DNA from 4 places in the Rhodoferax sp. SPJ21 genome. Region 3 is predicted to be linked to each of the others. Evidence: predicted binding sites of a transcription regulator. Region 3 holds the regulator's gene; each other region holds the start of a gene.

What was found. The regulator sigma-54, encoded in region 3, starts transcription at its own class of promoters, with help from an activator protein. The targets are predictions, from matches to a motif close to TGGCANGNAANCTGCTTT.
Region 1: AC4BBN_RS00510 (MSMEG_0572/Sll0783 family nitrogen starvation response protein) is a predicted target of sigma-54. The motif match lies at 3,851-3,868, and genes of this name have one in related genera.
Region 2: pedF (cytochrome c-550 PedF) is a predicted target of sigma-54. The motif match lies at 2,941-2,958, and genes of this name have one in related genera.
Region 4: AC4BBN_RS16780 (CmpA/NrtA family ABC transporter substrate-binding protein) is a predicted target of sigma-54. The motif match lies at 2,653-2,670, and genes of this name have one in related genera.

What each region holds. Positions count from the first base shown of each region.
Region 1 covers NZ_JBYZMO010000001.1:126,539-132,345, reverse strand. The annotation lists gene AC4BBN_RS00530 (sll0787 family AIR synthase-like protein) at 1-636, opposite strand, end outside; gene AC4BBN_RS00525 (MSMEG_0567/Sll0786 family nitrogen starvation N-acetyltransferase) at 633-1,190, opposite strand; gene AC4BBN_RS00520 (MSMEG_0568 family radical SAM protein) at 1,202-2,284, opposite strand; gene AC4BBN_RS00515 (Nit6803 family nitrilase) at 2,247-3,305, opposite strand; gene AC4BBN_RS00510 (MSMEG_0572/Sll0783 family nitrogen starvation response protein) at 3,318-3,800, opposite strand; gene AC4BBN_RS00505 (aminotransferase-like domain-containing protein) at 4,145-5,536, shown strand; gene AC4BBN_RS00500 (MoaD/ThiS family protein) at 5,697-5,807, shown strand, end outside.
Region 2 covers NZ_JBYZMO010000002.1:1,246,740-1,252,546, forward strand. The annotation lists gene AC4BBN_RS13740 (PQQ-dependent methanol/ethanol family dehydrogenase) at 1-168, shown strand, start outside; gene AC4BBN_RS13745 (c-type cytochrome) at 246-578, shown strand; gene AC4BBN_RS13750 (sigma-54-dependent Fis family transcriptional regulator) at 641-2,680, opposite strand; gene pedF (cytochrome c-550 PedF) at 2,998-3,486, shown strand; gene AC4BBN_RS13760 (substrate-binding periplasmic protein) at 3,531-4,418, shown strand; gene AC4BBN_RS13765 (YVTN family beta-propeller repeat protein) at 4,516-5,487, shown strand.
Region 3 covers NZ_JBYZMO010000002.1:3,311-9,117, reverse strand. The annotation lists gene argS (arginine--tRNA ligase) at 1-22, shown strand, start outside; gene AC4BBN_RS07800 (SPOR domain-containing protein) at 35-751, shown strand; gene AC4BBN_RS07795 (thiol:disulfide interchange protein DsbA/DsbL) at 832-1,491, shown strand; gene lptA (lipopolysaccharide transport periplasmic protein LptA) at 1,601-2,224, shown strand; gene lptB (LPS export ABC transporter ATP-binding protein) at 2,233-2,985, shown strand; gene AC4BBN_RS07780 (RNA polymerase factor sigma-54) at 2,993-4,570, shown strand; gene AC4BBN_RS07775 (THUMP domain-containing class I SAM-dependent RNA methyltransferase) at 4,615-5,807, shown strand, end outside.
Region 4 covers NZ_JBYZMO010000003.1:308,826-314,632, reverse strand. The annotation lists gene AC4BBN_RS16790 (ABC transporter ATP-binding protein) at 1-178, opposite strand, end outside; gene ntrB (nitrate ABC transporter permease) at 175-1,098, opposite strand; gene AC4BBN_RS16780 (CmpA/NrtA family ABC transporter substrate-binding protein) at 1,226-2,470, opposite strand; gene AC4BBN_RS16775 (putative bifunctional diguanylate cyclase/phosphodiesterase) at 2,788-4,953, opposite strand; gene AC4BBN_RS16770 (ANTAR domain-containing response regulator) at 5,180-5,807, opposite strand, start outside.

The DNA.
Region 1 (5,807 bases), on a different contig from region 3:
GTCTTTCGCGGCGGCGCACAGGCCGTCTTCGGCCAGCAGGGGCAGCAGCTCCAGGTCGGCGCGCAGGCGCTCGGCGGGGGCGCTGGTGGATGCATTCCAGTACGGGTGCGGCTCCTGGTAGGCGCCGCGCAGGTCCACCGCCATCAGCAGGCGCTGGCCGGGCTGTGCGTCAAAGCTGGTCAACAGCTTGCGCGCCCGGCCCAGTATGGCCACGGCCAGCTGGCCTTTGTCGCTGCGGTGGTTGGTGTGGCCGCCGACGATGGGCACGCCGTAGCGGCGTGAGGCCTCGGCCATGCCGGTGAGCACCAGCGCGCTGTTCTCCTGGCCCTGGCTCCAGATGGCATCGACCACCGCGATGGGCCGCCCGCCCATAGCGTAGATGTCGCTCACATTCACCATCACGCCGCAGTAGCCTGCAAACCAGGGCATGGCCTGCACAAAGTCTTCCACAAAGCCTTCGATGGCGAACAGCAAATAACCATCGCCATCTGGAATGGCCGCGCAATCGTCGCCCAGGGCCACGGCGGTGGGGGCCGGCAGGCCCTGGCGCAGCAAGGCCATGGCGTCGCCGATGTCGCGCTTGTGGGCAAAGCCGCGCCCACCGCGCAGTGCAGCAGTCAGTTCGTGCAGCGTCATGCCGCGCTCCGGCCGGGTACGGCATAGCCCCACAGCGGGTCGTAGCAGGGCGGGTAGTGGGCCAGGTCGGCCTGCATCAGGTCGTGCGGCCGGCCGTGCAGTATTTCTTGCTGCAGCACCTGCCAGTGCAGGCGTTTGAACAGCGGGGTGTTCTGGCTTTGTACGTGCGCCAGAAAGATGCGGCAGCCGCGTGCATGTGCGCTGCTGACGGCCAGGCGTATCAGCGTTGCGCCCAGGCTCCCATGGCGGCGAAAAGCCGCGTCCACCGCCAGCCGCGAGCCCCACCACAGGCCGGGCTCGCTGCTGTGGATGCGTACGGTGCCCACCACCTGGTCGGGCATGCCGCCCAGCTGCGACACCGCCACCAGGGTTTGCGCCTGGGTGTCGATGGCATCGGTGTCGTCGTCCACAAACACGGCTTGCTCGGTACAGAACACATCGCGCCGCACACGCCGGGCCTGGGCGATCTCCCAGGCGCTGTCGGCCCACTTCACGCGGAAGGCGCGGGGGCGGTAGTCTTGCGGCAGATCGCACAGGCGCTCGGTGGTCAGCATGGCGGGGCCTTTCAGGCAGTTTCAAACACGGACAGGGACGAGCAGGCGCCGCATTTGCCGCAGCCGGCCTTGATGTCGGTCGAGCGCAGCCCCGCCTGGGACACCATGGCGCCCAGCGGCTTGAGCAGGCCTTGCATGAACTCGGCCGATGGCGCGGGGTGGTCTTCCAGCGGCGTGCCGCTGATGGGCACGAAGGGCACGACGAAGGGGTACACACCCAGTGCCAGCAGCTGCGCCGAGATGTCGAGAATGGCCTCCTGGCTATCGCCCAGACCGGCCAATATGTAGGTGCTGACCTGGCCCCGGCCGAACACGCGCACCGCCGCCTCAAAGGCCTGCATATAGCGGCTGATAGGCACCTGGGCCTTGCCGGGCATGATCTTTTCGCGCAGCGCGGGCGTGACCACCTCCAGGTGCATGCCCAGCGTGTCGATGCCCGCATCCTGCATGCGCTGGAACCAGCGGTCGTCGTCCGGCGGCTCGCACTGGGCCTGCAGCGGCAAGCTGACGGCGGCCCTGATGGCCACGGCGCTGTCGCACAGCACCTGGGCGCCACGGTCGGTGGCGTTGGGTGTGCCGGTGGTCATCACCATGTGCTTCACGCCGTCCAGCCGCACGGCGGCAGCGGCCACTTCGGCCAGCTGGGCCGGGGTTTTGTGGGCAATGGTGCGGCCTGCCGCAAGCGACTGGCCTATGGCGCAGAACTGGCAGGTCTTTTTGCGGCTGGCGTAGCGTATGCATTCCTGCAGCACGGTGGTGGCCAGCACGTCCGAACCGTGCAGCGTGGCGATGTGGGAATAGGGCACGCCCTCGGCGGTTTTCAGCCCGTAAAAGCGCGGCGCGGGTGGGAAGGCGATCTGCGCGATGGGAATGCTGCCGCGCGTCAGCGCACTGCGGCCTTGTGCATCGGGTGCCTGGGCCACAAAGGGCGAGTTCCATGCGCTGGAGGTATGTACCGGCACCATGATGGTGTGGCCATCCACCAACACGGCCTTGTGGTCAGAGGGGCCGGCGCCGCCCTTGCGGCTTGCCACGCCCGCATGTTCTGCGCTGGGGTCAGCCAGCCGCAACCCGAAGGACTGCAGCTCGGTCATCAGCTGCTTGCTGGCGGGCGATGGGCTCAGGTTGGGCGTGTGCATGGTCAGGACTCCGTGGGGCAAAAGAGGACGTTGAAGTGGGGTGCATGGCGTGCGTGGGCTGGGCCGGTGCATCGTGGATGGCCAGGCTCAGCAGCTCGGGGCGGGCGTAATGGCCTACCGAATCCATCATGCGTTTGCGCTTGGTGATCAGGGCCATGTCCAGGTCGGCGATCACCATGCCTTCGCCCTCGGTCAGCGGCGCTGCCAGGTGCTTGCCTTCGGGCGAGATGATGGCCGTGTGGCAGCCACCGCGCAGCGCCTTCTGCAGGCCTGCGTCGGGGGTGATGGACTGGATTTGCGCGTCGGTCAGCCAGCCCGTGGCGTTGATGACAAAGCAGCCGGACTCCAGCGCGTGGTGGCGGATGGTGACCTCCATCTGCTCGGCAAATATGGGCCCTACCAGTGAACCGGGGAACTGTGCGCAGTGGATTTCCTCGTGCTGCGCCATCAGGCTGTAGCGGGCCAGCGGGTTGTAGTGCTCCCAGCAGGCCAGGGCGCCGACGCGGCCCACCGCCGTGTCCACCACCTTCAGCCCGGCGCCATCGCCCATTCCCCACACCATGCGCTCGTGGTAGGTGGGCGTGATCTTGCGGCGCTTGAGCGCCAGGCTGCCATCGGCGTCGAATACCAGTTGGGTGTTGTACAGGCTGCCATGGTCGCGCTCGTTCACGCCCACCACCACCACGATGCCGTGGGCCCGGGCCTGCTCGGCCACGGCGGCCGTCACCGGGCCGGGCACCACCACCGCTTGCTCGTACAGCTTGAGATGGGGCGCGCCCTGCAATAATGGCGGCAGCACGAACGAGAAATAGGGGTAGTAGGGCATGAAGGTCTCTGGGAAGACCATGATCTGCACGCCCTTGGCTGCGGCCTCGGCTATGGCCCCGCACACACGCTCCAGCGTGCCCTCGGGGCGCTCCAGGTCCGGCGCGATCTGCACCGCTGCGGCACGGACGGTACGTGGTGTGGAAGCCATCGTCGTGTGTCCTTACAGCGTCCAGGTGTCCAGAATGACCGCGTTGGCCTTTTTGTGCAGCAGCACAATGTCCAGCACATCTAGCGGGTTGATCGGGCGTATGCCTTCGATCAGCGCGCCTTCGCCGTGGCCGTACAGCGCCTGCAGCGCGAAGCGGCAGGCGTAGACCTTGCCGCCCTCGGCCATGAACTTGGTGATCTGGTTGTTGAAGTTCTGGTGGCCAGGGAAGGCCTCGTCGCCCAGCGTGGGGAAGCCGCGCTGCACACCCAACGTGACGCCGGGGCCGTACAGCAGCACCGAGGTTTCAAAGCCCTTGCGCAGCAGGCGGGTGGCCTGCAGCAGGTTGACGAAACCGATAGAGCCTTCAAACGCCACGGTGTGGAAGGTGACCAGGGCTTTCTGGCCGGGGTCGGCCTTCACGTCCTCAAAAACCTTTTCTTCGTAATCGACCAGAAAATCGCCTTTGGCGTTTGCGGGCTTGGTGACTTTGGGCATGGAAATACTCCGTTAAAAGCAGGTGGATGGAAGGGAAGCGCCCCCAGCTTTTTGCATGCTCTGTGCCACCGGAAATGCCGTGCCATGCGATCAAGTCGCCATCAACCAAGCCAGGCGCACGCGGGACGTTCGAAATATTTTTTCAAGCCCGTAGAAGGGGGATTGGTGGGTAAAAAAGCGCACTGCTTTGATGCGATTCCCGTGCAATCAATGCACCCGATAAAGTGGTTTTGTGCACCGCCAGGATGCGCAATCCACACAGGGGCCGGGTGCAAAACTTGCGTCATTGATTGCACGCACATGCGATCAATGCATGCGATCAAGTTAAACGAGCCGGTAACGCCATGCAAAAAACCCCTGTCCACTGGATCAAGAAGCTGCAAATGAGCGACAAGCCCGCCTATTTGCTGATGGCCGACTTGATCGCAGACGATGTGCGCACCGGCCGCCTGGTGGCGCGCGACCGTTTGCCCACGTTGCGCGAGCTGGCCGAAGACCTGGGCCTGAACTACACCACCGTGGCGCGCGGCTACAGCGAGGCACGCAAGCGCGGGCTGATCGACACGCACGCCGGCATGGGTACCTTCATTCGCGGCAGCAGCCCCAGCCTACCGCTGCGCGGTGGCAGCGCGGCCGAAATGACCATGAACCTGCCGCCCGAGCCCCAAGACCCGGCGCTGCTGGCACATATGCACGGCACCGCCGCCGGCGTGATGGCCAGCGCCGACTTGTACGCCTTGCTGCGCTACCAGGACTTTGGCGGCACCCTGCACGACCGCGCGGTGGCCGCGCACTGGCTGCGCCGCCGCCTGCCGGCCTGCCGGGTAGAGCAGGTGCTGGTCTGCCCCGGCATCCACACGGTGCTGACCGCACTTTTCTCGCAGCTGGCGCGGCCCGGTGAACTGGTGTGTGTGGAGGCGCTGACCTACCCGGGTGTGAAGGCCATCGCCGCCCAGCTGGGCATACAGCTGCACGCGCTGCCGCTGGACGACGATGGCCCGAGTGCCGAGGCCTTCGAGCACGCTTGCAAAACCCTGCACCCCAAGGCGCTGTACTGCAACCCCACGCTGCTGAACCCGACCACGGCCACGGTTAGCCGCTCGCGCCGCGAAGCCCTGGCCGATGTGGCGCTGCGCTACGCCATCCCCATCATCGAAGACGACGCCTACGCCATGCTGCCGCTGGACATGCCGCCCACCATGGCCGCGCTGGCTCCGGGCCTGACCTACTACGTCACCGGCTTTTCCAAGTGCTTTGGCGCCGGCCTGCGCAGCGCCTACGTGTGTGCGCCCGGTGACCGCCAGGCCCAGCGCCTGGCCGGCGCCATGCGCGCCACCACGGTGATGGCGTCGCCCTTCACCAACGCGCTGGCCACCTTCTGGGTGGAAGACGGCACGGCCGAGGCCATGCTGCAGGCCATACGCGCCGAATGCACGGCCCGCCAGGCAATTGCCGAGCGCTACCTGGCGCCCTACGGCATGCTGGGCCACCCGCAGTCCTTCCACCTCTGGCTGCCAGTGAAAGAGGGCTGGAGCCCGGTCGAGTTCGCAGCCCATTTGCGTAGCCAGGGCGTGGGCGTGGTGGCCAGCGCCGCCTTTTCCACCGACGGCGACCCGCCGGATGCCGTGCGCATCTGCCTGGGCGGCCCGACCAGCTTGGACGACTGCGATCGCGGCATGCACCTGGTGGCCGACACCTTGCTGCACCCGGTGCACCACCACGCCACCACCTTGTAGTGCTATGGATTTTGATGAAAATATGAGGCGTCAAATAGCCTTCTGGTGCAGGTAATGTCTGCGCTGGCAGCTATCAAAAAGATACTAATTTCCTCCAGGAATCGTGCTGCGGGTAAGCCCCGCGTTGACCGGCCAGCGCGCGCTTCGCACAATCCGGCCCATGGTTACCGTGGAATTCGCCCCCAGCCTGCGCCGGCATATCGACGTGCCGGCCCAGCAGGTCGCCGCAGGCTCTTTGCGCACCGTGCTGGAGGCCGCGCTGCTGGCCGCG
Region 2 (5,807 bases), 1.2 Mb from region 3:
GGCGTGGTGGCCCCTCCTATCACCTGGAAAGATGGCAACGACCAGTACGTGAGCGTGGTGTCCGGCTGGGGTGGTGCTGTGCCTTTGTGGGGTGGTGAAGTGGCCAAGAAAGTGAACTTCCTTGAACAAGGCGGTTCGGTCTGGACCTTCAAGCTGCCCAAGTCCTAAGGCGTCCTGCCTCGCGGTTCTGGCCGGATGCTCAGCGGCCCGGCCAGAACCTGGTTTTATTTTGATTGAGTTGTTATATGAAAATCCTAGCAATCCCCCTTTTGATGGCCATGGGGGCCGTCCATGCGTCACAGCCCTTGAGCCAGGCGGATGCCAAGTCGGCAATGGAGTTGGCCAAAAGCAGCGGTTGTTTCAGCTGCCACTCTGCTGCGGAAAAAGTGGTCGGTCCGTCCTACTCCAGCGTAGCCGCCAAATACAGCGACGACAAGGATGCGGTAGCCTCGCTGGCGCAGTCCATTCAGTACGGATCCAAGGGCAAATGGGGCCGCATTCCGATGCCGCCGCATGCCGCGCTGGGCAAGGACGACCTCAACCTGCTGGCACGCTGGATTCTTACCGTACAGAAATAAATTCGGTCCCGCAGGCCGGGGCCGAGCAGTGCTGTAGAGATACCTACAGCACTGCCCATATCTCAATCCCAGATGTCGTCGGGCAATAGCGCCTTCTTGCGGTAGATCGTGTTGCGAGACACGCCCAGCAGTTTGGCCGCCACCGACACATTGCCCCGGGTCGAACGCAGCGCCTGGGCCATGGCTTCCAGGGCCACGCTCTCCAGGTTGTGGTTTTCCCGGGCAGGGGCAGGTGTTGGCACCGAACCCGCCGGGGTTTCCACCCGGATCTCGACGGGAGACCCTGCGGTCTCGGTTGGCCGCGCGCCGACGTAGTTCAGCTCATCCAGAAACTCCTCGGGCAGATGGCCGATCTGCAGGTATTCGGAGCTGCCTGCCATAACGACGGCCGTGCGCAGCACATTGAACAGCTGGCGGAAGTTGCCCGGCCAGGGGTACTGGCGCAGCACAGACATCACTTCCTTGGAGATGCCCATGGGCACCGAAGCCTGGCTCACGCTGGCCAGGATTTTGCGCGCCACCACCTCCAGGTCCTGCCGTTCGCGCAAGGCCGGCAGGCGCACCACCAGGCCGTTGAGCCGGTAGTACAGGTCTTCGCGGAACTCGCCCCGGGCAATCATTTCCTTGAGGTTCTTGTTGGTGGCGCAGATCACGGCCACATCGACCTCAACCTCTTTTCCCGCTCCCAGGGGGCTGACCTTGCGCTCCTGCAAAACCCGCAGCAGGCGCGCCTGCAGGTGCTTGGGCATGTCGCCGATTTCATCCAGAAACAAGGTGCCTTCATGGGCGAATTGCACCTTGCCGATGGCGCCCTTGCGCTTGGCACCGGTGAAGGCGCCTTCTTCGTAGCCAAACAGTTCGGACTCGATCAGCGTCTCGGGAATCGAGGCGCAATTGACGGAGACGAAGTTGTGGTTGGCGCGCGGCGAGTCGTTGTGTATGGCCTGCGCCAGCAAGTCTTTGCCGGTACCTGTTTCACCCAGGATCATGATCGGGATGTCGCGCCCGCGCACCATCTGCAATTTCTCGATCACCGCCGAGATCTGTGTGTCGCCGGTGTCGAGGTAGCGCAGGCTGGACAGCGATGCCTTTTGTTGCGCGCGTAGATCACTGTTGGATGTCTTGCTGTCACTCTTGGGCGTGGCATCGGGGCGCACCATATCGCCGCCCGAGAAGTTGACGGTCTCAAACGCGCGCGACGTCTTGTGTTCTGCGCGGCAGCAGATGGTCACGCCGTTGTGCAGGCACAGCGAGATGACGTTGCCCTTGGCCTGTCGGACGCGGTCGTGGAACTGCGAGGTGGAGATGCGGAACAGCGAGTAAAAAGTGTGTGCCGCCAAGGCACCGCTGGACATGCCGAACTGGAACTGCGCGCTGCGGTTGGCGGTGATGAAGCGTCCTTCCGGGTCGAACACCGCAATGCCTTCCATCAGCGTTCCCAGGAACTCGGCGCGGGTGTGAAAGCGCACCATGATCTCGGTGTGGAACACATCCGCGAACATGTGGTTTTCGATCATCTGTGCGGACATGCGCGCCAGGGCCATGGTGTGCTGGTGGTAGCTGCGGTGGTCGCCGGTCACGTCGAGCGCGCCAATAACTTTGCCGTACGGGTCGAATATCGGTGTGCAGGAGCAAGTCAGGAAGCGGTTGGCCTGCAGGAAGTGCTGGTCCCCGTGGACCACGATGGGCTTTTCCTCGGCCAGCGCGGTACCAATTGCATTCGTGCCTTTGCCTTTTTCAGACCAGTCCACGCCTGGCTGCAAGGCGACCTGGGAGGCCTTTTCCAAGAAATCTGCGTCGCCCAGCGAATGCAGAATCATGCCGCTGCGCGCCGTTAGCAACACCATGCTGTGGGTGTTGGCGATTTGCTCGTACAGCGTTTCCATGACAGGCGCTGCATGCTGGTAGAGAAAGCGGTTTTCTTCCAGGGCCTGGTTCATAAGGCCACGTGCAGCCCGTGAAAGGTCTGGGCGGTCATGCTCATCCAGCCCGTAGTCCCGTGAGCGCTGGCGGGACGAACCTATCAGCGCCGAATAGAGGGGGCTGTCTGCGTGGATACCGCCTGCGGCATCGGGCTCCGCAGAAAAACTTTTTTCGATCATGTTGTCTCCGGGTGGCACTTCTTGCCAATGCCAGTTGTTTTTCTCGGGGCAATCTGTGTTGCATGTCTCCGGAAATCTGGAATCGGCGGAGCCGCTGTGGGGTCTGTCAGCCATGTATTTTGCTCCGTTTTGTTACAGCAGTCATGGCAACGCAAGATGCTCGCCAGCCACGGTACACCGGGGTGCTGCAAATTGGCACAGATGCGGGAAGCCGGGCGCTGGTATGGCCTCCAAACCCGCCGTGGGGGACTGCCTGGCACTGGCGCGGTATTTGCTGAATCTAAGCATCATCAACAAAATATGGAGACAGACAGCGTATGACATCTTTCCTGCAACGTGGTGGAGCCTGGGTGGCCGCCACCCTGGCCTTGTGCTTGTCACTGGGTAGTATTTCGGCCATGGCGCACGGTGACGTGGTGCCGCAATCCGTCGATACCCACACCCTGCCGCAGCTAGGCAGCCAATGGATGGAGAGTAACCCGTACTCCACCGGCGACGGCCACAAAGAGGCGCTGCGCATAGGCACCTCGGCCTATAACCAGAACTGCGCGCGCTGCCACGGGCTGGAGGCCATCTCGGGTGGGATTTCACCCGACCTGCGCAAGATTGATGCGGACTGCATGGGGCTGGCAGACGCTGCCAAAAAGCAGGCTTGCTTCAAGGAAATGGACGACTACTTCCTCTCGACCGTGCGCCGTGGGCGCGCGCGTGACGGGCGGGTCTACATGCCGCCGTTCGAAGGCATCCTGACGCAAGAGGCCATCTGGGCCATCAAGACCTATCTGGAAACCCGCCGGGAACCCTGAAGCCGGCGCGATTCCCAGACTTACAACTACAACCGGAGACACTCTTGAAACATCTGCCAACGCGGGCTCCCGCCCGTTTGCTATCGCGTAGAACCATGTTGGGTGCCCTGCCCATCATGCTGGGCGCCGCCCCGCAGGCCTGGTCGCAGGAGCGCACGGCGATGGAGAAGATCAAGGCCAGCGGCATCCTCAAAGTCGCGCTGTACAAAGACAATGCGCCTTACTCCGATGGCGGTGCATCCGGCATGGCGGGCCTGGACGTGGGCCTGGCCCAGGCCCTGGCGAAGCAAATGCAGCTCAACGCCTCGCTGCTGCCCTTTGACTCCGGCGAGAACATGAACGACGACCTGCGCAACATGGTCTGGCGCGGCCACTACCTGGGCTACGGCCCGGCCGATGTCATGCTGCATGTGCCGGTGGACAAATACTTCATGGAAGAAAACCGCCAGGCCTTCATCTTCGCGCCCTACGCGCGCGAACACCTGGTGGTACTGCACAACCCCCAGGCGCTGCCCCAGGTGTACAACCCGGAAGACCTGGCGGAGCAGAAGATCGCGGTGGAGCAGGGCAGTGGTGCCGCCAGCGCCTTGATGGGCTACAAGGGCGGCCTGCTGCGCGCCCACACTTCCCTCTACAAGACCGGCGTGGACGCGGCCAAAGCCGTGCTGGCCCACCAGTCGGACGTGGCTTTTGTCACGCTGGCACAGGCCGAGGCGGCAGTGTTCGAGCTGAAGCTGAATAAGCAGGACTGGGCTTTCTCCAAACTCGTGCTGCCCGGCATCCCGCCCAATGGCTGGCCGCTGGGCATGGCCGTCAAGGCCGGCAACAAAGAACTGGCCAAGGCGCTGGACGACGCGCTAGGTGCTTTGCGCCAACAGGGCGAGTTGCTGGCACTGTTCCAGTCGCGCGGCTTGACCCTGGCTGCACCCTGAACACCAGCGGTACCACTGTTGCAGCCTGGAGCACAGCGCACAGTTGCTGGCCTGGTTGCGTCAAAAAGTGACAGCCAGCCTTCTTAAGGATTACCGAATGCAAACGCTATTGAAAGCCGCCTGCTCGCTGTGCCTGGCGGCCTGCCTGTCTAGCCTCAGCCTGGAGGCCACCGCCGACATCTTTGTCAGCAGCGAAAAAGACCACCAGATCCTGCAAATGGACCCCGAGGGCAAGCCCATCCGCACCATCCGCACCTGCCAGCGACCCCGCCATATGGCCTGGGCGCAGGGTGGGCAACAGATCATGGTGGCCTGCGGCGACAGCAACCAGATCGGCGTGGTCGATGTGCAGGCCGGCAAGCTGATCGACACCGTACCCAGTGGCGACAGCCCGGAGATCTTCTCCCTGTCGCCCGACGGCAAAACCGCCTATGTGTCCATCGAAGAAGACAGCCAGATGGCCGCCTACGACCTGGCCAGCAAGAAGCCGCTGTTTTCCGTCAAAACCGGTGCCGAGCCCGAGGGCGTACTGGCATCTGCCGACGGCAAGTTTGTCTACGTCACCTCCGAGGCAGCCAACACCGTCTACGCCGTGGACGTAGCCACGCGCAAACTCGCAGGGCAGGTAAAGGTAGGCATGCGCCCCCGGCGCTTTGCGCTAAGCCCCGACGGCAGCGAACTGTGGGTGACCAACGAGCTGGGCGCCAGTGTCAGCATCATCGACACCCGCGCCATGAAGGTGAAGCAGACCTTGCCCTTCCAGCTGCAGGGCATGCGCGCCTCCGACATCACACCCGTCGGCATGCTGATGACGCCCGACGGTAAGACCGTTTGGGTGGCGTTAGGGCGCGCCAACCATGTGGCCGAGGTAGACGTGGCCACCCGCACCGTGCGCCGCGTCGTGCTGGTCGGCAAACGCGCCTGGGGCGTGGCCTTGAGCAAGGACGGCTCGCGCCTGTACGTGGCCAACGGCATGTCGGACGACATGACCATCATCAACACCGAAAACGGCAAGGCCTTGAAGACCGTGCCGGTCGGGCGCGTACCGCACACTATCCTGGCGAACTGACGCTGCTTCGGGCGCCTATCCGCCCGCAGGCTGGCGCGCGTAGCTCACGGTCAAAATCTCCCACTGGTGCCCGTCCGGCTGGTTCCAATACACATTGCGGCCGCCAAACTGGTGGTTCACCTTGTTATCCATAGGGCCTGCACCGTGCCCGGCGTAGCCAATGCCTACAGCGCTGTGCGCACCTTCTCCAGCGACATCAACGGGTAATGGAGGCTCTCTGTCCCGCGCGGGGCAACTCCCCCGTACTTGCGCCCCTACCTGAGCCGCCGTCAGAACATGGTGTTGTGGTTCTTGGGTTGCGCCGGCACCGCCTGTTCCAC
Region 3 (5,807 bases):
GGATGCTCCAGAAAAAATGTAATTGACAGCAAGCATGACAAAACACAAGCAAAGCGGCGGCACCATCCTGGGCTTCATCATCGGGGTGGTGGTCGGCCTGGGCTCGGCGCTGGCGGTGGCGGTCTATGTCACCAAGGTGCCGGTGCCGTTCATGAGCGGCAAAACCCAGGCCAATGGCGCAGACCACGACGCGGTCGAAAGCCAGAAAAACAAGGACTGGGACCCGAACACCCCCTTGCACGGCAAAAACACGGTGCGCCCTGCTGCGCCCGTGGCATCCGGTGCGGTGGATGCGGCGGCCCCGATGGTGGTGCCACCACCAGCCCCGGCGGCGACTCCGGCTGTGGTGCCCGCACCCCCGGCGGCAGTTGCCGCCAAGCCAGAAGCGAAGCCAGAAGCCAAGCCATCGGCGGCCGCTTCCGCGGATCCGTTGGGTGATCTGGCCAAGGTTAAAGCCAAGGCAGCTGCGTCGGCGACTGTGGCCACGGCGCCTGCGCTGGCACCCACGGCTGAGCCGTTTGAGTATTTCGTGCAGGCCGGTGCCTACCGCACGCCCGAAGATGCCGAGGCCCAGCGCGCCAAGCTGGCGATGATGGGCATGGAGGCCAAGGTCACCGAACGCGAGCAGTCCGGCCGCACCGTCTACCGGGTGCGTATGGGCCCTTATGCCAAGCGCGATGATGCCGACCATGCCAAGGACCGGCTGGAAAGTGCCGGTAACGAAACCACCCTGGTGCGAGTGCAGCGCTGACCAGCCCTATTGAAGCTGGTGCCGCGCGCTGAACTTTTGCGCCCGGCGCCGGTCCGACCCCCCACAAGGAGTGATTTGCAATGAAACGTCGTGAGTTTTCGCTGGCTTCAGCGGGTGTGCTGGCTGGTTCCACGCTGGCTGTGGGCCACACCGGTAGCGCCTTGGCGCAGGGCAAGCCGCCCGTGGCAGGCACGGATTATCTGGTGCTGGACAAGCCGGCGCCTACCGAAGCCCCGGCCGGCAAGATTGAGGTGATCGAGTTCTTCTGGTACGCCTGCCCGCATTGCAATGCGTTTGAGCCCGCACTGGTGGAGTGGCTCAAGCGCCTGCCCAAGGATATTTCCTTCAAACGCGTGCCTGTGAACTTTCAAGACAGCTTCATTCCGCCGCAAAAGCTCTACTACACGCTGGAGGCCCTGGGCCAACTGGATGCCCTGCATGGCAAGGTGTTCAACGCCATCCATGTGGAGCACCAGCGTCTGGACAAAGATGATCTGGTGATCGCCTGGGCCGTGAAGCAGGGCCTGGACAAGACCAAGTTCACCGAGACCTACCAGTCCTTCGGTGTCAGCACCAAGGTGCGCAAGGCGTCCCAGTTGCAGCAGGCCTACCAGGTGGCGGGCGTGCCCGCGCTGGGCGTGGCCGGCAAGTTCTACACCGACGGCAGCCAGGCGCAGAACATGCCGCGCGCACTGACCATCGTGGAATATCTGGTGGCCGAGCAGCGCAAGAAAGCCTGATTCCGTCAAGGCCAGAGAGATGAAAAAGCCCGCGTCAGCGGGCTTTTTTCTGGCTACGTCCAACTCAGGGTGGCTGGCCGTTACAATGGATTGCAAGATTCGTGCCTCTATGAAAATCAACACCCTACTCTCATTGCTCTTGGTTTGTTTCGTCGGCCTAGGCGGAGCAGCCCACGCGGAAAAAGCCGACAAACTTAAGCCTATGAATATCGAGGCGGACGCGGCGCGCTATGACGATCTGAAGCAGACCAACGTTTTTACCGGCAAGGTGGTGATGACCAAGGGCACCATCATCATCCGTGGCGCCCGCGTCGATGTGCGCCAGGACGCCGAGGGCAACCAGTTCGGCGTGGTGACGGCCGAGCCGGGCAAGCTGGCGTATTTCAAGCAGAAGCGCGACGGCCTGGACGAATACATAGAAGGCGAGGGCGAAACCATCGAGTACAGCAGCAAGCTGGACAACGTGCGTTTCATCAAGCGGGCCATTTTGCGCCGCCTGGTTGGCAGCAAGGTGAACGACGAAATCACCGGTGAACTGATCGTCTACGACAACACCACCGACGTATTCACCGTGGACAGTGGCACAGCCGGCAGCAATCCCGGTGGCCAGAATGGCCGCGTACGCGCCATGTTGACCCCCAAGGCCGCAGCGTCGGCCCCTAGCGGCACGGCGCCTGCCGGTGCTGCACCGGTGCTGCGCTCCACTACCACGCTGGAGGGCATGAAGAAGTGACGGCGGTGGTGGAGTCGGGAGAAAGCCGCCTGGAGGCGCGCCATCTGCAAAAAGCCTACGGCAAGCGCAAGGTCGTGAAAGACGTGACCCTGGCCGTCAAAAAAGGCGAGGTGGTGGGCCTGCTAGGCCCCAACGGTGCGGGCAAAACTACTTCCTTCTACATGATCGTGGGCCTGGTGCGGGCCGATGGCGGCCATATTTCCATCGACGGCCAGTCGGTGGAGCACATGCCCATCCACCGGCGTTCGCGCCTGGGCCTGAGCTATCTGCCCCAGGAAGCCTCGATTTTCCGCAAGCTCACGGTGGAAGAGAACGTGCGCGCCGTGCTGGAACTGCAGCACGACGAGGCCGGCAAATCCCTCACCCACGCCGAGATCGAAAAGCGCCTGACGGCCCTGCTGCAGGATCTGCGGGTGGAGCATTTGCGTGAGTCGTCGGCCATGGCCTTGTCCGGTGGCGAGCGCCGCCGTGTGGAAATCGCCCGTGCCCTGGCCACCCAGCCCCGTTTCATTCTGCTGGACGAGCCCTTTGCCGGTATCGACCCGATTGCCGTGATCGAGATCCAGCGCATCATCGGCTTCCTGAAGTCGCGCGGCATTGGCGTGCTGATCACCGACCACAACGTGCGTGAAACGCTGGGCATTTGCGACCACGCCTACATCATCAGCGACGGCCATGTGCTGGCCGAGGGCACGCCGTCCGAGATTGTGGACAACGCCGATGTGCGTCGCGTCTACCTCGGCGAACATTTCAAGATGTGATGTCCCGATGAAGCAAGGCTTATCCCTACGCGTTTCACAGCATCTGGCGCTGACGCCCCAGTTGCAGCAGTCCATCCGCCTGCTGCAACTGTCCACCCTGGAACTGAGCCAGGAAGTGGACCAGATGCTGGACGACAACCCGTTTCTGGAACGCAATATGGACGAGGCTCCACGCGAGGAGTTCGGCCTGGCCCAGTCCGATACGCCGGTCAGCACAGGGGAGCGTGAGGCTGAGGTTGCTACAAGTTCTATAGCTGAATACGCAAGTGAATCCAGCGCGGAAGCCCCAAATGATGCTGAATCCCCTTTGACCGGCGGTGACGACACCAGCTGGGATGGCGACGGCACTTCCGAGATCAAACCCGACGACAGCGAATGGGGTGGCGATGCCCCGGCGCGCCAGAACAACCTGGGCGATGACGGCGAGATGGACGCCACCGAGCTGGCCCGCAACCAGGAGTCGCTGACCAGCTATTTGCACCGCCAGGCCCTGGCCCTGCGGCTGGGCGAGGTGGACCAGGCTGCGCTGCGCTTTTTGATCGAGTCGCTGAACGACGACGGCTACCTGGAAGACGATTTCGAAACCCTGGCGCGTGGCCTGGCCGGCGACGACGCCGAGAGCGTGGAAGAGCTGGTACACCGCTTCACCGTGGCGCTGAGCTTGCTGCAAAGCCTGGAGCCGGCGGGCGTGGGCGCACGGCATCTGGGCGAATGCCTGTTGCTGCAGCTGCAGAGTTTGCAGTCCGTGCTGGGCGAGGACCCTGCACGCAAGGTGGCTATGCGCATCTGCCGCCAGTCCATGGATCTGCTGGCCCGGCGCGACGTGAAGCGCCTGGCCCAGCTGTGCCGCGCCACCGAGACCGACATCAAGGCCGCCATGGCGCTGATCGCTAGGCTGGAGCCCAAGCCGGGGCGGCGCTTTGTCGATGTGGAGCGCAACATCGTGGTGCCCGACGTGATTGTGGTCAAGGTCGGGCGTGGTGGCCAGGCCCGCTTCCGCGTGCAGCTGAATGCCGAGGTCATGCCGCGCTTGCGCGTGCACGACATCTACGCCAATGCGCTGCGCCAGCACAAGGGCGGCGGCAAGGACTCGTCGAACAATGCCGCGCTGCAGCAACGCTTGCAGGAGGCGCGCTGGTTCATCAAGAACATCCAGCAGCGCTTTGACACCATCTTGCGGGTCAGCAACGCTATCGTCGAGCGGCAGAAGAACTTCTTCAGCCACGGTGCGTTGGCCATGCGCCCCCTGGTGCTGCGCGAGATCGCCGACGAGCTGGGTCTGCACGAGTCCACCATCAGCCGCGTCACCACCGCCAAATACATGGCCACGCCCTACGGTACCTTCGAGCTGAAGTATTTCTTCGGTTCGTCCCTGGGGACCGAGACCGGCGGCAATGCGTCCAGCACTGCGGTGCGCGCGCTGATCAAACAGTTTGTTTCGTCTGAAGACCCCAAGAAGCCGCTCAGCGACAGCCAGCTGTCCGACATGCTGAAAGAGCAGGGCATTGAATGCGCGCGCCGCACCGTGGCCAAGTACCGCGAAGCGCTCAGAATTGCTCCGACGAATCTGCGCAAGGCTTTGTAATGGACGGCACCGGACAAGCCCGGTGACGCTATGAAACGATTGATATGAACCAACTTCAACTATTTTTACCCTGCGCCGCCGGCGTGGAAGAGCTGCTGGCCGAAGAGGTGCATGGCATTACCGGCCTGCAGGGCGAAGACCTGCGCGTGATGCGGGGCGGCACGCTGGTGCGTTCCTCCTGGCGCGACGCGATGCGCCTGAATCTGCACAGCCGCCTGGCGCAGCGTGTGCTGATCGAGCTGTCCAACACCGAATACCGCAGCGAAAAAGACCTGTACGAAGCCGCCAGCAATGTGGCCTGGGAGATCTGGTTCACGCCCAAGCAAAGCTTCAAGATCGAGGTCACGGCCCAGCACAGCCCGCTGAATTCGCTGAACTTCGCCGCGCTCAAGGTGAAGGACGCGGTGGCCGACCGCTTCCGCTTCAAGACCGGCGTGCGCCCTGACGTGAACGTGCAGTGGCCCGATGTGCGCATCTACCTGCACCTGACCACCGAGCGCGCCACCATCTACATCGACACCTCGGGCGACGCGCTGTTCAAGCGCGGCTGGCGTGAAGACAAGGGCGACGCGCCGCTGAAAGAGACGCTGGCTGCGGCCATGATCGCCGCCAGCGGCTGGGACGGCACCACGCCCCTGTACGACCCCTGCTGCGGCAGCGGCACCATCGCGATCGAGGCCGCGCAGATCGCCTGCAATATTGCGCCCGGCAGCCTGCGCCGCTTTGGCTTTGAGAAGCTGCTGCCGTTCCAGCCCCATGTGTGGTCCATCATCCAGGACCAGGCCCACGAGGCTGAGCACGAGCCCCAGACGCAGATCTTCGGCAGCGATGTGGCCTTCCGCATGGTCGATTTCGCGACCCGCAATGCCGAGCGCGCGGGTGTCAGCGGTGTGGTCGAGTTCCGTGGCGGCGATGCCTTGCAGCGCATGCCGCCAGCCGAGTCCGGCGTGATGCTGCTGAACCCGCCCTACGGCGAGCGGATTGAAGTCGCCGGTGTCGCTGGCCGGCGCGAAGCCGCGCAGACCGAAGACGGCAGCGCCGACTTCTTCCCCCAGCTGGCCACCCACTGGAAGCGCAACTACGCCGGCTGGACCGCCTGGATGCTGACGCCCGACCTCAAGCTGCCGGGCAAGATGCGCCTCAAAGAGTCGCGCCGCGTACCGATGTGGAACGGCCCCATCGAATGCCGCCTGTTCCGCTTCGACATGGTTGCTGGCTCTGCACGTCGTGGTGCGGA
Region 4 (5,807 bases), on a different contig from region 3:
GGGTGGACTTGCCGCAGCCAGAGTGGCCGATCAGCGCCACGAACTCACCCTTGGCAATCGTCAGGTCGATATCGCGCAGCGCCGGGAAGCTGCCCTTGGCGGTGCGGAAGGTTTGCTCCACACCCTGGATTTCGATGTACTTGGGGTTGGCATGTGCGGGGATGGATGGGTTGCTCATGATTTGACTTCCTCAAACGTAAATGCGGTGGCCAGCTTGATCAGCGCGTATTCCAGCACCAGACCGACGATGCCGATGACGAAGATGGCGATGATGATGTTCTTCACATTCAGGTTGTTCCACTCGTCCCAGACCCAGAAGCCTATGCCCACGCCGCCCGTCAGCATCTCGGCGGCCACGATCACCAGCCAGGCCGTGCCCACCGCCAGCCGCACGCCGGTCAGCATGTAGGGCAGCACCGAGGGGAACAGGATTTTGGTGACGATCTTCCACTCACTTAGGTTCAGCACCCGGGCCACGTTCATGTAGTCTTGCGGCACGCGCTGCACGCCCACCGCAGTGTTGATGACCATGGGCCAGATCGAGCAGATGAAGATGGTCCAGATGGCGGCTGGGTGTGCGCCCTTGAACACCATCAGGCCAATCGGCAGCCAGGCCAGGGGCGACACCGGGCGCAGCAGGCTGATCAGCGGGTTGAACATGCGGCTCATGAAGCTGAAGCGGCCAATCACGAAGCCGGCCGGTATGCCTACCAGCGCGGCCAGGCCAAAGCCCACGGCCACGCGCTGCAGCGAGGCCAGCACGTTCCAGCCCACGCCCTGGTCGTTCGGGCCCTTGCGGTAGAACGGGTCGCTGAACAGCACCACCGCCTGCTGGAAGGTCTCGTATGGCGAGGGGATGCTGGACGAGGTGCCGATGGACACCAGTGCCCAGATGCCTATCAACAGGCCCAGGCCCAGCACCGGTGGCAGCACCTTCAGCCACAGGCCACGCCAGTCGTAAGGCAGCTTGGGTGCTTGGTCTTTTACGGCGTTGGCGCTCGTAGTTGTTGCGGTAGTAGCTAGCATTTTGGGAGCAATCGTGGTGTCCGGTTCGTCAAACTCGACGCCGCCGGGGGAGTGGAATACAGCACTGACCATGGGGTTCTCCTAGGGCAAAAAATCTTGTCAACCAACCCAGTTTCGGTTTCCGTTCGCCCTGAGCTTCTCGAAGGGCTTCGACAGGCTCAGCCTGAACGGTTGGGGTGGGCTTAGCTTTTGTAAGAACTCAGGCGTGGATCTTGAAGCTGTCGGCGTATTTCTTCGGGTCCTTGCCGTCCCACACCGTGCCGTCCATCAGCTTGCTGCTGCGCATTGCATCCTTGGGTACCGGCGTCTTGCTGGCGGTGGCGGCCTGTTTGTAGATGTCGATCTGGTTGATCTGCTTGGCCACGGCCAGGTAGTCGGGGTGGTCTTTCAGCAGGCCCCAGCGCTTGTGCTGGGTCAGGAACCACATGCCGTCGGACAGGTAGGGGAAGTTCACCGCGCCGTCGTTGTAGAACTTCATGTAGTTCGGGTCGTCCCAGGTCTTGCCCATGCCGTCCTGGTAGCGGCCCAGAATGCGCTGGTTGATGGCGTCCACGCTGGTGTTGACGTAGCTCTTGTCGGCAATGGTCTCGGCCATCTTGTTCTTGTTGGCCAGGCCGGAGTCGATCCACTTGCCGGCCTCCAAAATCGCGGCGGTGACGGCACGCGCGGTGTTGGGGTATTTCTTGACGAACTCGGAGGTCGTGCCCAGCACCTTCTCGGGGTGGTCCTTCCAGATGTCCTGCGTGGTAGCAGCGGTCACGCCTATGCCGTCGATGATGGCGCGGTGGTTCCAGGGCTCGCCCACGCAGTAGCCGTCCATATTGCCTACGCGCATGTTCGCCACCATTTGCGGCGGCGGCACGGTGATGACCTTGGCGTCGCTCTGGGGGTTGATGCCATTGGCCGCCATCCAGTAGTACAGCCACATGGCGTGGGTGCCGGTGGGGAAGGTCTGGGCGAAGGTGTATTCCCGCTTCTCGCTGGCCATCAGCTTGGCCAGGCCGGCACCGTTGACGGCACCTTTGTCGGCCAGCTTTTTGCTCAGCGTGATGGCCTGGCCGTTGTTGTTCAGCGTCATCAGCACGGCCATGTCTTTCTTGGGGCCGCTGATGCCCAGGTGCACGCCGTAGACCAGGCCGTAGAGCACGTGGGCGAAGTCCAGCTCGCCGTTGACCAGCTTGTCGCGCACACCGGCCCAGCTGGCTTCCTTGCTGGGGACGATCTTTACGCCGTATTTTTTGTCGATGCCCAGTACCGAGGCCATCACCACGCTGGCGCAGTCGGTCAGCGGGATGAAGCCGATCTTGACTTCTTCCTTCTCGGGCTTGTCGGAGCCCTGGGCATACACCGCTGCCCGCAGCGCAGGGTTGATGCCTACAGCGCCAACTGCCGCTGTCTGCAGCACGGTGCGGCGGCTTAGTTTGGTGGTCAAAAGATCGGTCATGTGCAAGCTTCCCAAAGTGAATGTGAAAGTCGGGGCCAAAAACAAAAAAGGCGTCCTCATCGCGCCCGGGGCTGCATATGCAGCCGCCTGAACGGATGGGGACGCCTTTGTCCGAAAACTGATCGCTGCAACCCGCCATTGGATTCCAGCTGCCATGGGACCAACCTTGGTCTTAGTCTATTTAAGCAAACGCCGTGCCAGACTGTTTTCCCTTTGGACGCTATATAAAATATAGCTGCTTGCGCTGTATTTATATGCGCTACAAGCGGTTTTGTTTTGAAACTTGTTTTTGCACTGCTCTTGTGCAGTGCATCATTTCAGCAGGCCAGAGCTTCGGTCGGCGGCAGCAAAATGGTGCCCTGGGCTTGGGCCAGCAGCTTGCGCAACACGTCTTGGTGCACCGGCTTGGAAAACAGATAGCCCTGGAAGCCGTCGCAGCCCTTGGCTTGCAGCAAGTCGAACTGGGCGCGGTTTTCCACGCCCTCGGCGACCACTGATTTGCGCAGGTTTTTGCACAGGTTCACGATGGCGCAGGCAATCACGGCCAGGTCTTCGTCCTGTTCGATGCCGGTGATCAGCGAGCGGTCTATCTTGATGGTGTCCAGCGGCAGGCTGCGCAGATACGACAGCGACGAATAGCCGGTGCCGAAGTCGTCCATGGCCAGGCGCACGCCCAGGGCCTTGAGCTCGTTCAGCAGCACCACGGCACGCTCCATATCGTGCAGGAACACGCTTTCGGTGATCTCCAGTTCGACCCGCTGCGGCTCCAGGCCGCTGGCTTGCAGCAGATTGCGGATGCGCGCCACCAGGTCGTTGGACAGAAACAGCTTGGCCGAGAGGTTCACCGCCACCGACAGCTGGCGGCCTTGTACCGGCGCCCAGCTGCAGGCATCGGCAAAGGCCTGGCGCAGGATAGTGTCGGTCAGCGCGCCTATCAGGCCGGTCTCTTCGGCGATCGGGATGAAGCGGTCTGGGCCCACCGTGCCTATGCGCGCGCTGTGCCAGCGGGCCAGCGCTTCCAGGCCGGTGATGCGGCCCTGCGCATCCACCTTGGGCTGGTAGGCCACGGTGAACTCGTTTTGCTCCAGCCCGACGCGCATGGCGGTGCCCAGGTTCAGGCGTTCGTCGGCCACCTGGTTGAGTTCGGGGGTGAAGAAATGGAAGTTGTTGCGCCCGCGCTCCTTGGCCGCATACATGGCTACATCGGCGTGCTTGAGTAGGGTTTGCGCGTCCTTGCCGTCTTGCGGGTACAGCGCCACGCCCATGCTGGCGCCCATCTGGAATGCGCGGCCTTGCAGGTGCACCGGCTGGTTGATTTGGCCCAGCAGGCGCTGCAGGTGCGAGATGACCGAGTGGGCCTGCACATGCTCGTTCAGCAGCAGCACGAACTCGTCGCCGCTTTGTCGCGCCACCGTGTCCGAGGCGCGCATGCAGGCGCGGATGCGCTGCGCAATTTCCACCAGCAGCTGGTCTCCTGCGTCGTGGCCCAGGCTGTCGTTGATAAGTTTGAAGTGGTCCAGGTCGATGAACACCACGGCCAGAAAATGCCCCAGGCGCTCGGCGTGGGAGATGGCGGGCGCGATGCGGTCGCGCAGCAGGTTGCGGTTGGCCAGGCCGGTCAGCGTGTCGTAGTTGGCCTGGTATTCAAGTTGTTCCAGCTGCTGTTTGCGCTCCGAAATATCCTGCACCGTGCCTTCGAAGCAGACGAAGGCGCCTTGTTTGTCGTACACGCTGCGCGCGTTCTCGGAAATCCAGATCTTGCTGCCGTCGCGCCGGTACACCTCGGACTCGAAGTTGCTGACCTCACCGTGCGCGGCCATCAGCCGGGCGAAGCGCTCGCGCCGGTGTGGCTGCACATACAGACGGCGGTCGATGTCGGACAGGTCGGCGATCAGCTCCTGCGGCGTGGCATAGCCGTAGAGCAGGGCCAGCGCCGGGTTGGCGGCGATGTAGCGCCCGTCCAGCGTGGTCTGGAAGATGCCTTCGCGTGCGTGTTCAAAGATTTGCCGGTAGCGCAGCTCGGCATGTGCCAGGGCCTCCAGCGTCAGGTGCACATCGGTCACGTCTTCGATGAAACCTTCCAGCACCAGCTGATCGGCCTCGTCCGTGACCTGTATGCCTTGCTCTTTCACCTTGCGGACCTCTCCACTGCGCGTGGTGATGCTGTAGTACACGGTGAAGCGCTGGCCCTGGGCGATGGCGGCGCCGATTTCCTGGCGTACCCGGGCGCGGTCGTCAGGGTGGGTTATGGCTTCCCAGGAGATGCGTTGTGGGTCCAGCAGCTCGTGCGCGCTGTAGCCACACAGGCGCGTACAGCCCTGGCTGACGAAGCGCATGGTCCATCGGCCGTCTAGTAGGCAGCGGTAGGCCATGCCTTCCAGGTTGTTGACCAGTGTGTCCAGCACCCGGTGCAAATTGACGGGCTTTACGGCGTGCACGGTCGCCTGCGGGGCACGGGCAAATGGGGCTAATACGGGTTTCAAGGTGGATACGGAGTTTGCAAAACCAAGTAGTGCTCAGCCAGGCCGGCTTGTGTGTCTGGTGCGCAGACTCAGGCTCTGCAGCAAGGGGCTATTTTTGCAAGCCCTGTGCCAGCCTTGAAAATCTCTGTTGCTGCTTATTTGATAGCAGAGAAGCTATATGCAGATTGCGTCAAAGTCCTGTTTCATTCTGATACAAGTTTGCACTGAGTTGGTGCATTCTACCGGATCACCCCAGCAACTCGGCCACATCGAGTATGCGCTGGGCCACTTCCACCAGCTTCATGCTCTTGTCCATGGCGGCTTTGCGTAGCTTGTCGTAGGCTTCCGGCTCGGTGATGCCCTGGCGCTGCATGAGCAGGCCTTTGGCGCGGTCTATGATCTTTCGGTTGTGCAGCTCGGCCTTGTGCTCATCGCGCTCCACCCGGGTCACGGCCAGCTCGGTGCGCAGGGCCTGCTCGTGCTCAAAACGCGCCATGGCCACGTCCAGTATGGGGCGGATGCGGTCGGCGGATAGGCCGGCCACGATGTAAGCCGACACACCCGCCGCCACCGCATCCTTGACATGCGAGGTATCGCCGTCGTTGGTGAACATGACGATGGGCCGGGGCGCATTGCGCGTGGCCATCACCACATGCTCCAGTGCATCGCGTGCTTCGCTTTCGGCGTCCACGATGATCATGTCGGGTTGCAGCTGTGCCAGGCGCTCGGTCAGGAACACATCGGCCGGCAGGCTTGCGATGAGGTTGTAGTTGTTCTCCAGCAGGCCGATGCGCAGCGCACGCGAGCGTTCGGCTTGCAGCAAGGCATGGCTGTCCGACGGGTCCAGTATGTCCAGATCCGGGGCAATGACCACG